Regions from separate parts of the Bacillus sp. 41-22 genome, predicted to be linked through region 1. Evidence: a T-box and tRNA genes for the amino acid it is inferred to sense, from the RefSeq annotation. Region 1 holds a T-box; the other holds one or more tRNA genes.
What was found. A T-box is a leader RNA that pairs with one kind of tRNA and senses whether it is charged. The one in region 1 lies ahead of argS (arginine--tRNA ligase), so its partner is inferred to be a tRNA-Arg.

Region 1 (7,950 bases):
TGGTGCCCGATGTGTACGGCGGTTGCAGAACGTACGAAAAGATTAGATAAAAAGGGTAAGATGAAATTTGTTTCATTTCGAGATGAAGATGTAGTTGAGAAGTATGAACTTTCTCAAGAATTACAAAGTAAGATGGAACAAAGATTGTATATTTTAAAAAATAATAAGTGGTATGACGGAATTCATAGCATTAACGTATTAGCAAAGGCCGTTCCATCTTATTGGTTTGCAGTACCTTTTATAAAACTATCTATCGTACTTGGATTTGGAAGTAAAGTATACGATTATATTGCCAACAATAGAAAACTTGTCCCAGTTGGACACTGTCGTGAAGGGGTTTGTGAAATCCCTACAAAAAAATGAAATCATCGTTATCTTTCTTTTGCACCTATTAATAGAGCGTGATATGATAAATTTGGAATGAAAGTTGAAGGAGAGATACAAGATGTCAAATGCATATGAAGAATACATGCGTCAAATGGTAATTCCAATGCGCCAAGAGTTAGTGCGTTCTGGATTTGAAGAGTTAACTACAGAAGAAGCTGTAACAGAATTTATGGAGAATGCATCAGGTACAACTTTAGTAGTTGTAAACTCTGTTTGTGGTTGTGCAGCTGGTTTAGCACGTCCATCAGCAGGTCAAGCGGTTGTACGTGCTGAAAAACAACCTGATCATCTTGTAACTGTATTTGCAGGTCAAGATAAAGATGCTACTGTAAAAATGCGTGAATACTTCGGAGAAATTCCTCCATCTTCACCATCTATGGCATTACTAAAAGGAAAAGAAGTTGTTCACTTCATTCACCGTCATGAAATTGAAGGCGCAACAATGGACGAAATTATTACAAACTTAGAACAAGCTTTCGAAAAGAATTGCTAAAGTAGGGGGAGAGTGAATCTCCCTCTTTTCTTTATATAGAGGTGAAAAAATGATAGTAACAACAGCAGGAAGAACAAATAAAGAAATGAAAGATTATGCAAACAAGGTAGCAGCAGAATTAAATCTTTCTTTCGTTAAACGTAATGACATACCAGTACATAAACTGCATGAGCAGTATGAACAAGATGTACTTGTCGTAGGGAAAAATCGATTAGCCATTTATCCAAAAGGTACGGAAGAGTCGTTTTTCTTTCATCCAAACTCAGCGATGTTTCGTGTGAAAAGGTTAATGCGCGGAGAGCACGATCCGTTTGTACAAGCTGCTAAATTAGAGAGCGGAATGACAGTATTAGATTGTACGCTCGGTATGGCATCAGATAGTATTGTAGCTAGTTATATTGTTGGTGAAAGCGGAAAAGTAACGGGACTTGAAGGCAATGAATATATGGCTTATATTATGGGAAATGGTTTAAAAACATGGTCTTCATCTGTTTCTGAAATTGATGAGGCAATGCAACGAATCGATGTGAAGCAAACGGAGCATTACTCATTTTTAAAACAATGTGAAGATAATAGTTATGATGTCGTTTACCTTGATCCAATGTTCGAAGAAACTGTCATAGAATCAGATGGAATTAAAGGATTAAAACACTTCGCTTTGTATCATGATATTACTGACGAAACAATTGCGGAAGCGAAGCGTGTGGCGAGAAAGCGTGTCGTTCTGAAAGATCATTTCCGTAGTTCTAGATTTGAAAAACATAATTTTCACGTATACAAAAGAAAAAGTGCTAAGTTTCACTTTGGTGTAATTGATCCTTGCTAATTGTTTGAAAAGATGTATAATAAGCAATAATTAATTAAATATACTGTCTGTGATGAAGAGAGTAGTCTTTTTCAGAAGGAAAGCGAGCTAGGGATGGTGTGAGCCTAGTGCAGAAGAAAAAGATGAAGCGCACTTCGGAGATGCTTCTTGAACGAATAGTAGAGTAAGCCGAGGCCCCCTGTCCTCGTTATAAACGGGAAAGTGGTTCGAAATGAACAACAAGGGTGGTACCACGGGTTAAAACTCGTCTCTTTTTTAGAGACGAGTTTTTTGTGTTTTAAAAAATAAGGAGGTTATAGTATGAATTATAAAACGCAGTTTGCGAAAAGTTTATCGAATATTTTTACGAATGAATTAACACAAAATCAAATTTTAGATTTAATCGAAACACCAAAACAAGATGAATTCGGAGATGCAGCGTTCCCATGCTTTTCACTAGCGAAGCAATATAAAAAATCACCAGCTATTATAGCGAAGGAATTGGCGGAGAAATTAAATGATCCGTTCTTTACGAAAGTAGAGGCTGTTGGTCCTTATGTAAATGTATTTTTTAATCGTGAAACAGTAAGTGATGAAGTATTAAAAATAATTTTAGCGGAGAAAGAAGAGTACGGTCAAAATCACTTTGGATGTGAAAAAACGGTAGTTATCGATTATTCCTCTCCTAATATCGCGAAACCTTTTTCAATGGGGCATTTACGTTCTACAATGATTGGTAATTCGCTGAAACATATCGCCGAAAAATGTGGGTATGAAGTTGTCGGAATCAATTATATTGGCGATTGGGGCACGCAGTTTGGAAAGTTAATTACCGCATATAAAAAATGGGGAAATGAAGAGTTAGTTAAAGAGGATCCGATACGTGAGTTATTTAAGTTATATGTTCAGTTTCATGAAGAAGCAAAAGAGAACAAAGAACTAGAAGAAGAAGGACGATCATGGTTTAAAAAACTAGAAGAAGGAAATGAAGAAGCAGTCGAACTTTGGAATTGGTTCCGTTATGAGTCTTTAAAAGAATTTTCTCGTATTTATGAACTTCTCGGTGTGGAATTTACAAACTTTCAAGGAGAAGCTTTCTATAACGATAAAATGGAAGACTTTATTGGGATTTTAGAAGAGCACGATTTACTTGAAGAATCAGAAGGCGCATTAGTCGTTAATTTAGAAAAAGAAGGTATGCCGCCATGCTTAATTAGAAAATCAGATGGTGCAACTATTTACGCAACACGTGATTTAACGGCGGCTTTATATCGCCAAAACACATATGGATTTGATAAAGCACTTTATGTAGTTGGACCAGAACAAAGTTTACATTTTAATCAATTTTTCACTGTATTAAAAAAGCTAGGCTATACTTGGGTTGATGGAATGGAACATGTACCGTTCGGGTTCATATTAAAAGATGGTAAGAAAATGTCGACACGTAAGGGCAGAATTATTTTATTAGAAGAAGTGTTAGAAGAAGCTGTTGCGCTTGCGGAACAAAATATTGAAGAGAAAAATCCGAATTTAAAACAAAAAGAAGACGTGGCAAAACAAGTCGGTGTTGGAGCGGTTATCTTCCACGATTTAAAAAATGAGCGTATGCATAATATCGAATTCTCATTAGAAAATATGTTGAAATTTGAAGGAGAAACAGGACCATATGTACAGTACACACATGCGCGTGCTTGTTCAATTTTAAGAAAAGAAAGTGTAGAATTTGAAACTTGTACGTTTGCATTAAAAGATGATTATAGCTGGAGTGTCGTAAAATTACTTAATAAATTCCCGCAAGTAATTGAAGCGGCCTTCAACAAAAATGAGCCATCTACTATTTCAAAATACGTATTAGATGTAGCACAAGCGTTCAATAAATATTATGGAAATGTTCGTATATTAGAAGAGAACGAAGAGAAAGAGAGTAGACTCGCATTAGCTTACGCTGTGACGGTTGTATTAAAAGAGGGATTACGTTTACTTGGGGTAGGGGCACCTGAGGAGATGTAAATATGAAAAGAATTATTATGAACTTAGTAATAAACTGACAAACCGGGTCTAGTATGAACCTGGTTTGTTTTTTTATTGGATATATAATTTTTTTGCAAAATCAATTAAAATCTATTTAGAGAGGGTGATTCATATTGATTCGAACTTTTATTTTACAAATTCCTTGTCATAGAAGATCGGAAAGAAGTTTCCTTAAACTACAAAAATACATACCTTTATGTGCGCGTTGTACAGGCATGCTTATCGGTATTTTAATGTTTCCAATTTATTTTTATATGACACCTTCGTTTCTACTTGCAATAATACTATCATTTTCCGCTCAAATTCCGTTACTTATTGATGGATTCACCCAAAAATGGAAATGGAGAAGCAGCACAAATTTACTAAGAGTAACGACCGGTTTATTAAGCGGTAATGGTATGGGGCTATTTATTGCCTCTAGCATTATATGGATAACATCTAAAAGCATATATTAATGGAAGGAGAACTTTACATGTTTTGAATTTACTCAGTTCTAATTCTTATTTCAGGAGGAAGCGGGATTAGTTTTCTCATTCATGAAAGAAATATAGAAGCAGTAATTGCTTTTGTTATTTGTACAATATTTATTGTGTTACTCTATTTTCACCTAAAAAGAAATGACGAACATAGAAACTGTGATTGCAGTACATTAGCTTGTACTGATTATACTGATTGTAATTGTTAAATTATGTGAGTGGGAAAGTTAGTGTATCGTTTAAGGTATACTAGCTTTTTTTATTAGAAGTGTAGGAATGTGACTATTAAATGGAGAACTTTAGTTTTGTATATAAAAGGAGGTGTTGGACCTGGAAGAGTATGATTGGAATAGTAAGCTAGCATATTTAAGAAATACGAGAGATTTATATTATAACGATGATTATTTAAGTTTTTTAGTCAATTCAGTTTGGAAGATTACTGATCCTATACATATTGTTGATTATGGTTGTGGATATGGTTATTTAGGTTTAATTTTGTTGCCTTTACTTCCAATTGGATCAAAGTATACAGGGATTGATAGGGGAGAAACATTAATAGCTGAAGCGAGAGAGTTGTTTCGTGCACTCCCATATGAAACAGAATTTATTGAGGGGGATGCGACAGAAATTGAATTGAAAAATAAATATGATATAGCTGTCAGTCATGCTTTCTTATTACATATGAGTTCCCCAAAAACGATGCTAGAGAAGATGATACATTCAATTAAACAAGGTGGTAAAATAATCTGTTTTGAACCACATTGGATGTCAAATATGTCTTCATACGTATTAGATGGAGAGAATCAATCGGAAATTATCCAGCTAGGTGTTTTGCAGAGATTATTTGAAAGAGATACACAGAGAAACGGTAAAGATGGAAATATCGGTATGAAAATACCTATGTATTTAAGTGAATTGGGTGTTAAAAATATTGAATGTAGAGTAAGTGATAAAGTGAATTTTTTAGATTCTAATTTAAATCAAAATGATAAGCAAGGATTATATAATTCTCTAAAAGAAGAGGGGATTGCAGGCAATCCGGGTGATAAACAGCAATTTATAGAACGTTTAATGAGTCGGGGATTAACATTTGCTGAAGCGCTCGCTCAATATGAAGCAGAACTACGATTTTTTGAAGTGTTTCATATACATGCATCTTTAGTTTATGCTCCGAATATGAAAATTACATTTGGTGAAATAAAATGTTAAATTGTAGTGATGTAATTCGAATTGCTACTTTCAATATATGGAATCACGAGAGTTTTTGGTTTGAGAGATTAGAAGCCATTTGTGAGGAGGTTCGCAATATTTCCCCGCATATTCTTGCTCTACAGGAAGTGGGAAGTTGTGCTAAGTATGAATTGAAGAAAAATGTTGCGCAGTATATAGCGGATCAATCTGGATATCCGGTCTGTGTATTTAAAGAGTATCCAGATTCTCCAGATGAAGGCCTAGCTTTTTTAAGTAAAGTTCCTATTTTAGCTGAAGAAGCTATTTGGGAAACAGATATAGAGGAATCGAATTATTGTGCCATTCGAATTATGTTAAAATATAAAGAGTATAAGCTCGGGATAACGAATGTTCATTTAAATTGGAAATCTAGTAAGGTAAGAAAAGAGCAATTGGATACGGTGAATAATTGGATTAAAAACAGAGGTAGTGGCTACGAATTATTATGTGGTGATTTTAATGATGAACCACATTCAGGGGTGCATCAATACTTAATAAGTAATCAATGGATAGACGTGGCTCAGCTTAAAGAAAATCAAGATAACATTCTTGCTCAGCCAACTTTAGATTATGGAAAGAATACAAATTTAATAGGGGATGAAAAGCAAGAAGAACGATATGATTGGATTTTGATACAAGAGAAGGATTCGTTTGAATCTCTAAATATAGAAAATGTATCTGTATTTGGAGATTTAGCATTAACTTCATCACACGTATTTCCAAGTGATCATTACGGTGTTTTTATAGATTTAAAATTTGATAAGTGAAATAAAAGATAGGATGATTGTCATTTTTTTAGGTAAATCGATATATCTTATCAAATCGTTGATCTATTGTAAGTTACAATAGATATTCAGGAAATCGTTAATATAATTTCATCCACTGAATGAAGCCTCAAAAAAGAAGATAAAACCCATCTTCGAATAATATATGTTATTTCATCAAATTAAACAAAATAACGAGAAAAAGTATCGTTTTTAAGATATTTAGTTATAAACTTGAATAATATTAAATAATATCGTTCATTATATGAGGTTTTAGTTGAATGCATACTATATGATGTGTAAAATCTAAGCAAGTAGGTTAGAATACTGCTTGCAAATGGCAGTATAAATAATAATTTGAGGTGAATGCATGCTAGATTTTAAGCAATTAGAGATTTGTTTGAAAGAAAAGAGATTCCTAGATGGATTACATGAGATAAATAATGAAATTGCGCATATAAAAGAAACGAATAAGTTATCATACGTGAAGAACTGGCTTTCTAACGTCTCGTCACCTAAGGAGTTTGATACATTAATTCGTCTTGCTGATGAAGGTTTGATGCATCAATATAGCTCCTTTTTAATTCGTTATACTTATAAAAAATTCCCAAATATGAGAACGCTCTCTTTATATTGTGATGAATTAATTGATGAGCGTAAAATCCTTGATGCTGAACAATTGTTAAAAGATTCTTTGGAAAAGGTAAATGAAGAGGAAACTGATGCGGATGTTTTAACGAAAACATACTTTACGTTAGTTAGATGTTTGCTAGATATGAAGCGAAATGAAGAGGCCTATGCCTATATGCAAAAGGCGGAAAAGCATAGTACGCGTGCAGTTTTTGATAAATGGGGTTACTTATATATACAGACTGGTGAGTGGGAGAAGGCAGAGGAACAACTTTTATCCGGTCAGCAGCATAAAGATTGTGAAGAGTTAGCTACGTACTTATTGGCGCAATTATATGCATATAAAGGTGAACAGCAGCGAGCGTTACAACTCATTAATGATGCGATTGCAAAGTTCCCTCAAGTACCATATTTCTATTTTGAAAAAGTAAAATATTTATTAGATTTAGAGCGCTATGAAGAAATGTTAGCGGTAATAGATAAAATCAATCATATGCTTCCGCATCATGCATATACAACTTATTTTATACATTTACGTGCAGAAGCATTTTATAAAATGAATAATATTCACGATTTGCAAGCACTATTGAAAAGTGAAAAGAGTTTAAAAAATTCTCTATATCATCATATAGAAAAAAATCCTGATGGAAAAAAGGTTCGTTTACCGATAGTTCCGGTTGTACAAAAGGATAACTATTGCGTTCCGACAAGTTTGGAAATGATGTTAGGGGTATGGGGAGAAAAACGTACGCAAGATGAAATTGCACAACATATTTTTGATGTAACAGGTTCTAAGTTTTCAGATACAGTTACATATATAGAAGAGCAAGGTTACGAATATCGTTATTTTCAAGGGAATGAGGAAAATTATAAGAGATTACTCAATCAAGGTATTCCCGTTTTATTAAGTATAGATATTGAGCACGCTTCCCATGTACAAGTGCTTTCTGGTTATGACGATGTACTGCAAGCTTTTTATATTCAAGATCCGAATTTCTTGGAACCGATTCTTGTGGAATATGATAAGTTGCAAGAAAAATATCGTTATACAGATTGTTTAGCTATTACGTTTATACCAAAAGATAGAATGGAACAACTTTCATTTTTAAATGAGAAAGAACACACTTATTATAA
Region 2 (7,950 bases), 2.5 Mb from region 1:
AATCGAAACAGCGTGAGCGATACACGGAATCGTTTCTTCTTGTTGGAATGTAAGTGGAGATAGTAAAGCGCCTGTCGCAACGACAAGTATTTTTTTGAATTCTCCTCTTTTCATTCGGTTTAATAAATGTCCGTATACGACTGTTGCTGAACAGCCTGGACCACTTCCACCAGCTATGACAGGTTGACCTTCTCTATAAATGATGATTCCGCAATCTTGAAATTGCTCGCTCTTTACCTTTGTTCCATGTTTATGTAGTAGGTCGTAAGCGATTTCGCGACCGACATGTCCAAGGTCACCTGTTACGATTAAGTCGTAATAAGAGGCGTCAATTTGTCGTTCGCGTAAATGAGCTTCAATCGTATCGACAGCAGCTGGGGCCATCGCACCACCCATATTAAAAGGATCTGTTAGTCCCATATCAATAACTCGTCCAATGGTGGCCGATGTTACTTGTGGACCATATCCAGTGTCGCTTAAAATAGCCGCGCCTGCACCGGTCACTGTCCACTGAGCCGTAGGAGGTTTTTGACCACCATATTCAGTTGGATAGCGGAATTGTTTTTCTACCGCAGCGTTATGACTTGATGCCCCAGTTAATAAATACTTTGCACCTTTTGCATTTACGATACTTGCACCGAGTGCTAAGCCTTCCATAGAGGTAGAACAGGCGCCGAATAAACCGAGATAAGGTGTTCCGAGTGTGCGGCATGCAAAGCTCGTTGGAGTTATTTGGTTAATTAAATCCCCTGCGAGTACGAATTGAATATCGTCTTTACGGAGCTTTGCCTTTTCGGTAGCGCGGCTACAAGCTTCTTCAAATAAAATTTTATGCGCCTTTTCGTAAGAATCTTGTCCGAGCCATAAATCTTCATGCAGGGTATCGAAGTCTTCAGGAATTTTTCCATTTGCCTCAAATGGGCCACCGACTACACCTGTTGAGATGATAACTGGTTTGTTTTCGAATACCCATGTTCGGTGTCCTTGTAACATTTACAGCCCTCCCCATTGAAAGAGAATCGTTTTAATAAGAGCGATGACAAAAGCTGAAAATACGCCAAATAAGATGACCGATCCTGCTAGTTTAAACATGTTACCACCAACGCCGAGAACGAACCCTTCTGTACGGTGTTCAATACATGCGGCAATAACAGAGTTACCAAATCCAGTAACGGGAACTGCGGTACCAGCACCAGCAAATTGTCCGAGGCGATCGTAGACGCCAAATCCCGTCAGTAGCATGGAGATAAAAATAAGAGTTGCAACGGTAGGGTTCCCGGCAGATCTTTCAGTGAAATCAAAGTACGTAATATAAAAGGTGGAAATCAGTTGGCCTATTAGACAAATTAATCCCCCGACGAAAAAAGCTTTCATACAATTTTTTAAAACGGGGCGCTTCGGTTCGCGCTGTTGTTCGAATTTTTTATATTCTTGTTGCACAGGTGTTAAATTTTTATCTTTACTAGACATTTGAATCCTTCCTTCTCTTTTAGAAAGCTTAAATATTAGATCCCATTTCTGATTGAATGAGTTTTAACTGTTCTTTAATGTCATCCTTACTCACTTTCTTTTTCTTAATTTTGTTTTCAAGTTCTTCTATGAGCATAAAAATCTTTTTGTCTGTACTTACACGAATATCGAAAGTAGGGTTTTCATCACTTAGCTTCTTTTTTAATTTACTTCGTAAAGGTTTTAAACCAAATCTTTCGTGATGTTCAGGTTTAACGGCTATGTAAAGATCTAAATTTGTATTAACTGCGGTAGCTTCTATAATTCCCTCCATAGCAAGAGCTTTTTTCTTAGCGTCTTGCGATATAGATTGATTAAAGGATTCTGTACTCATTTTTGTTAATTTAGGGCCCTTTTTCTCATCTGCCCGCTTAGCTTCTTCTTTCTTTACTTTTTTATCTAACGGGCTATTATCACATCCGGTAAGTGAACCGAATAGGAGCATAAATAACGCGGTTATGATTCCAAGTTTTCGCATTATAATCATTCCATTTCTATTGCATTATGTAATTTGAGAAAAAAGGATGATTGCATATCACCCTTTTTCTCAAATTGTGTACCATTAGATACAATGGCACCTTTGGTTATTGCTGTGTGTATTGTGGTTCTTCTTGCTGGACTTCTTCAACACGCGGGTTTAAAGAATCGATAATTGTTTGTGTTTGCTGCGCAGCTGTTTGGAAAAGTTGCTTTGCTTGTTGGTTATCCGTATCAAGAGCGAATCCCTCTAAGCTAGCTTGTGCACTTTTTAATCCAGAAACAGTTTGCTTTAGTTTTGTAATTACAGTCATTGAATGAAGCCCCCTTTGGAATATCAATTCAAAGATTATAATTTGTGAGTTGGGGTGAATTTATGATTGGAAAATTTAGGTTTTTGAAGTTAAAGCTTTGATTCAAGCGTCAATGAATTCTGTGTTATAGTGGCGCTTTATAAGATGGAAGAGGATAATATGTAATTCATGATGTAGGTATGTTACCTGTTGAAGATTAAAAAGTAACTGAAAATTACACGAGGTTAAATTTCTAATTATTCACAAAAAACATATCAATAAAATATATATTTCTATTCTTGTAGTTATTTTTAATTTAAAATAAAATTTTCTTGTATAGTAAAAAAAAGGATGTGTTCAGTTTTAAAAAAATAATATCTTCATTATCTTATTCGTTCAATCGAAGTCATTCACGAAAGAAGAACGTTATTAAATCAACGTTTCTTTTAATGCATAAAACATTTACGAATTGTTTTGTTCATCGAAAGTCTTGCGAATTCTTTTAAATCAACGTTTAGAAGAGAAAGTCGAAAGTAACAAAAGTCATTTATGTTGTATTCGTCATTCATCAAAATGAATACGCTATTCACCACAAGCCAACCCAAACGAAAATTTTCCGAACCCTCCAAGCCACCCCGCTGAGCCGTCGCAGGAGTCCCTTAGAGATAGTATTTGTGATTTTTGAATCAGGGGGTTGATCTCTCGCGAAGTCCTGACGCAGCCCAGCGAATTGTCTTTTACCCAATCCTCGCCGAGTTTCTACTATCAAAGAAAATAACGTTTCTAATGCGATTGGGCAGCCGTTATCGGAACTTACCCCCGACAGTGTGTTAAAATTAATCGAAGCGGAAAACGAGGATCTCCAATTGACTGAACGTGTGATCGGTTGGACAGTTTAAGAGGGTTGTATAAAAAGGGAGATGGCGCAAAGATGGTGAGATCAAAAGAGAATGATTTAACGGAGAAATTGGCAGAAGGTCACCGAGAATATGGTGACGGCAACTTTACAGTACAGAACATCGGTGATGAAACTAACCCGAATTGGACTGTCGTAAAAAATGTGAGGAAGGGATCGGCAGGCATTCGTGAAGGGGAAGATATATTTAGCCTGCGATCAAAATATATAAAATAGTGCGGAGATGGGCGGGCATCACTTCGCCTGTCTTTTTTTTATAGACTATATGCGAAAAGTGCGATGCCGAGAGATGCAATTCTAGACGATTAGATTTAATATGATGAAGTATGAGCCTATATGCGTTCTATTTCGATTTAAGTAGATTAAGGGGGAACGAAAGAAGGAAAACTGCGCGCTAAAGCTAGTGTAGAAGAGGTTTTTATGCTTGCGTATTAGGTTAGCGTCAGGATATAATATCCATATGTAAAGAAGCGAACGTCTACGTGTTGGTGTTCGTATCCTACGTTTAACTTTCGGTAAGAACAAGTCGGAAGAAGACGGAGGCAAACCGTTGATATTATCGTAATAATCATGCGCCCATAGCTCAGTCGGATAGAGCGGTGGTTTCCGGTACCACGTCTGCCGGGGGTTCGAATCCCTCTGGGCGCGTTATGTATTGTTGTTGTGATGTGTTCTATTTAAAAGTATTGAGTAAATAGCACATAATAGCGTGAAGAACGTGTTGAAAATTAATAGTAAATCTAAAGAAACCCCTTGTATGTGATTAGAAATAATCGTGTATAGGGGGTTTTTCGTTATGAAAAGAATTAAAGAGTGAAATGCAATTCAAATCAGAACAGATTTTAGCACTAAAAGAAATTGTAACGAGATATATTGCACAAGCGTATTGTTAAGTTGCTGAACGAAGATATGAAACGTAAGATAGTAGTGATTCACAAAGCAATAGGGACAGGCTAGCCGTCTTTGCCAGTAAGCTGAAGTTTAATAAAAGTGATCATCTTTCGTTGGCATTATCGGACTTTCTTGACCGTTATGAAGGAGAAGAAGAATGAAAAAAGGTTCTCGCAAGCTATTTGAAATAAAATCGTTTCTTACATGTATTGAAGAAGAGGAGTGCGGAGAAAAGGTCTATTATGTAACGATGGAACATCATAACAGTAGTGTGACTCGTCACAAGATAACGAAAGATGATGCATTCGAAATGTTAGTTGCGTATGCAAAAGGAATACCTGAAATCATGGAGGGCTTCATGGAAGATGAAAATTTCAATGAAGTTTATAAGATAACGGCATCGCTAGGTATTTATTGCAGTTAAGTAAAAAGTACATGTCATAAATGTTGTTCACTTGTAAGAATAGACCCTGGAAAAATAACTCAGAGGTAATCCAAGTCACAATTCGAAAATTACACAAAGCAGATAAACAAGAAAGTATCTTTATAGCAAATCGCAACGCTGTGAATTTGGTGCGTGTGGTACTCGTAGAGGATACGAACGGAATTAATCTATCAAATGAAAATGCGACAATGGTGAAGAAACGTGTAATATTCGATATGTACTCGCCATTGTAAAAAAGGTCTGAACTTACAAGTATAAGTTCAGACCTTTTTTTATTATCACTTGTTATATCTGATAATAAGATTTACTATTAGTATGTGGTAATAACTTTTATGCGTTATTATTTTCTTTCAATATTATTCAAATTTAGGTTGTAAGATGTAAATCTCATTAATACATATAAATTAATAATATTTTGGAATGGGTGTCTGCGATAGGATTCTCCTTTTACCAAACTTATTGTACAATAGAAACAAGGGGGAGATTAGTTTGAAGGCAAGTCTTTTACAAGAACAAAGCTTACGTTTGGCAATGACACAAGAGTTAAGGCAAGCGATTACAATGCTCCAGTATAATGTACAAGAATTATCGGAGTTTTTGTATGAGCAATCGTTAGAGAATCCCCTTATTGAGTTAGGTGGTTTTGAGAGGGAGAAGAAAAAGAGCTCTAACACAAGTAAAAGTACCCGCAAACAAGTCGAGAATCAAATGGAAATCTACAGTGTGGATTCTACAACGATTCAGCAACATTTATTAAATCAACTACAGTATTATAAAATAGATGAAGAAGAGCGAAAAGCAGCTTCTTTCATTATTATGAACATGGATGGAAATGGTTATTTACAAGAAACAAATGAAGAGTTATCAGAGCTTCTTTCTGCGCCAATTGATGTAGTGGACTGTTCCGTGGAGCTTGTTCAATCGTTAGAGCCAGCAGGGGTAGGTGCGCGTAATATTCAGGAATGTCTATCAATCCAATTGAAGCGCTTACAAAGAAGAAATGGGTTAGCGGAAGAAATTATAGATGATCATTTTAATTATTTCGTTAAGAAAGATTGGCGAAAGCTCGTTCAAGTGTTGAAGTGTACCAACGAGGAATTACAGGATGCGGTGAACTGTATTACATCATTGCAGCCGAAACCAGGTCTTGCATTTTCTTCTGATAAACCACTTTATATTGTGCCTGATATGGCGGTAAAAAAAGATGGCGATCATCTCGTTTTACAGATGAATGAGAGAAATATGCCAAGAATTGAAATTCACTCTGAGTATAGTGCGTTACTAAATAATAGTGAAAGTGAAGTGGCTTCTTACGTATCGGAGAAGTATCAGCATGTGCAATGGATTATGCGCAGTTTGAAACAGAGAAAACAAACACTCTTACAAGTGATGAATATTATTATGGAAAAACAGCATGATTTCTTCTGGGGAGGTCCAGAGTATTTAAAACCACTTGCATTAAAAGAGGTGGCGGAAGAGTTAGGTGTGCATGAGTCTACAATTAGTCGTGCAACGCGTAATAAATATGTGCAAACGCCGTACGGTTTATTTGAGATGAAATCATTCTTTAGTAATTCTATTTCTACGACGGAAGATGAGGCGGTTTCTACAAAGCGTGTGAAACAATTCATTCAAACGCTTGTTGGAGCAGAAAATAAGAAAAAGCCACTTTCGGATCAAAAGATTTCAAAATTATTAGAAGAAGAGCATGAAATCGTTATTTCTCGAAGAACGGTTGCGAAGTATAGAGAACAAATGCATATTCCTGCTTCGTCTCTAAGAAAAACAATTGGATAGGTGAAGAAGATGAAGGTTGTACTATATACAAAAAAAGATTGTGGTCTTTGCGTGAAGGCGAAACAAGTTTTAAAAGAAGTACAATATGAATATTCTTTTCAAATTGAGGAAATAGATATATATGAAGATAATGACCTTTTAGAGAAATACCATCTAATGATTCCTGTTGTAGAAATAGGCGGAAGACAAGTAGAATATGGTAACATTCACAAAGGTGTCATAATAAACTATATAAACAATGCAGTTAAGAGTTGAATAAGTTTCTGTCTCCTGTTACAATAATACACGTAGCAGGGATTATTTTTTTAACCTAAGTGGGACACAAAATGTCACTACGGGACATAAATTGACCACGAAGGGAAATGAACCGATGTAGTGAGGAGAAAAGATATGCGCTCATGGATTCAGAACACAAAAAAATTATTACCTGATCTGCTACCTGTTATGCAAACGAGAATGCAAGTGCTTCAGTACATTAGGCTTATGCAGCCGATTGGAAGAAGAAACTTATCTGCAAGTCTCGGTATGACAGAACGAGTATTGCGAAGTGAAGTTCAAGTTTTGAAAGAACAAAACTTAGTTCACGTCGCTTCTTCTGGAATGACTTTGACAGAAGAAGGAACAGCTTTAGTTCTTGCTTTGGAAGACTTTATGAAAGAAATTTCCGGGTTAAAGGTTTTAGAAAAACAACTTAAGGAAACATTAGACTTGGATGAAGTTTTCGTTGTCCCTGGTGATAGTGATGAATCACCTTGGGTCAAACTGGAGATGGGCCGTGCTTGTGTGACTTGTATAAAAGACCGTCTGACAGTGAATAATATCGTTGCTGTGGCTGGAGGAACTACGCTAGCTGCTGCTGCGGACATGATGCAACTTGATTGCAAAGATTTACATATGCTATTTGTCCCAGCACGTGGTGGAATTGGAGAAGGTGTCGAGTTAGAAGCCAATACCATTTGCGCCAAAATGGCACAAAATACGATGAGTAATTATCGCTTATTGTATGTTCCAGATCACGTTAGTAGCGAAGCATATGCGTCTATTGTAACCGAGCCCTCCGTGAAAGAAGTTCTTGAGTTGATTCGATCTTCCAATATCGTCATTCATGGAATTGGTGATGCGTTAACAATGGCACGTCGCAGAAATACTTCAGAAGCAGATTGGTTAAAGATTCAGGCAAGCGAAGCAGTTGGCGAAGCTTTCGGTTACTACTTTAATGAACAAGGAAATGTTGTTCATAAAGTAAGAACAGTTGGTATGCAACTTGAAGATTTACAACATGTATCTCACGTTGTCGCAGTCGCTGGAGGTTCTTCAAAAGCAAAAGCAATACAGGCTGTAATAAAGCAAGGGCACACTTCAATTCTAATTACAGATGAAGGTGCAGCAAAACAATTAACAAAGGGTATTACCCTTTAATATAATCCCCCAAGGAGGAAATTTAAATGACTAAAATTGGTATTAATGGATTTGGACGTATCGGACGTAACGTATTCCGCGCAGCTCTTAACAACTCTGAGGTAGAAGTAGTAGCAATCAACGACTTAACAGATGCTAAAACATTAGCTCACCTTTTAAAATATGATACAGTTCACGGAACTTTAAATGCAGAAGTATCTGCT

Region 2: it encodes a tRNA-Arg, which carries the amino acid that the T-box ahead of argS (arginine--tRNA ligase) is inferred to sense. The anticodon was not compared.

What each region holds. Positions count from the first base shown of each region.
Region 1 is NZ_CP084035.1:2,082,934-2,090,883, forward strand. Features, by position in the region: gene LCF45_RS10705 (thiol-disulfide oxidoreductase DCC family protein) at 1-363, shown strand, start outside; gene LCF45_RS10710 (BrxA/BrxB family bacilliredoxin) at 446-880, shown strand; gene LCF45_RS10715 (class I SAM-dependent methyltransferase) at 930-1,706, shown strand; T-box leader at 1,747-1,961, shown strand; gene argS (arginine--tRNA ligase) at 2,007-3,695, shown strand; gene LCF45_RS10725 (DUF2085 domain-containing protein) at 3,830-4,171, shown strand; gene LCF45_RS10735 (class I SAM-dependent methyltransferase) at 4,517-5,401, shown strand; gene LCF45_RS10740 (endonuclease/exonuclease/phosphatase family protein) at 5,395-6,189, shown strand; gene LCF45_RS10745 (bacteriocin-processing peptidase family protein) at 6,557-7,950, shown strand, end outside.
Region 2 is NZ_CP084035.1:4,882,620-4,890,569, reverse strand. Features, by position in the region: gene spoVAD (stage V sporulation protein AD) at 1-993, opposite strand, end outside; gene spoVAC (stage V sporulation protein AC) at 994-1,470, opposite strand; gene LCF45_RS25245 (YhcN/YlaJ family sporulation lipoprotein) at 1,499-1,987, opposite strand; gene LCF45_RS25240 (DUF1657 domain-containing protein) at 2,094-2,300, opposite strand; gene LCF45_RS25235 (hypothetical protein) at 3,211-3,411, shown strand; tRNA gene LCF45_RS25230 (tRNA-Arg) at 3,768-3,843, shown strand; gene LCF45_RS25225 (hypothetical protein) at 4,244-4,510, shown strand; gene rpoN (RNA polymerase factor sigma-54) at 5,021-6,328, shown strand; gene LCF45_RS25215 (glutaredoxin family protein) at 6,338-6,583, shown strand; gene cggR (gapA transcriptional regulator CggR) at 6,719-7,747, shown strand; gene gap (type I glyceraldehyde-3-phosphate dehydrogenase) at 7,774-7,950, shown strand, end outside.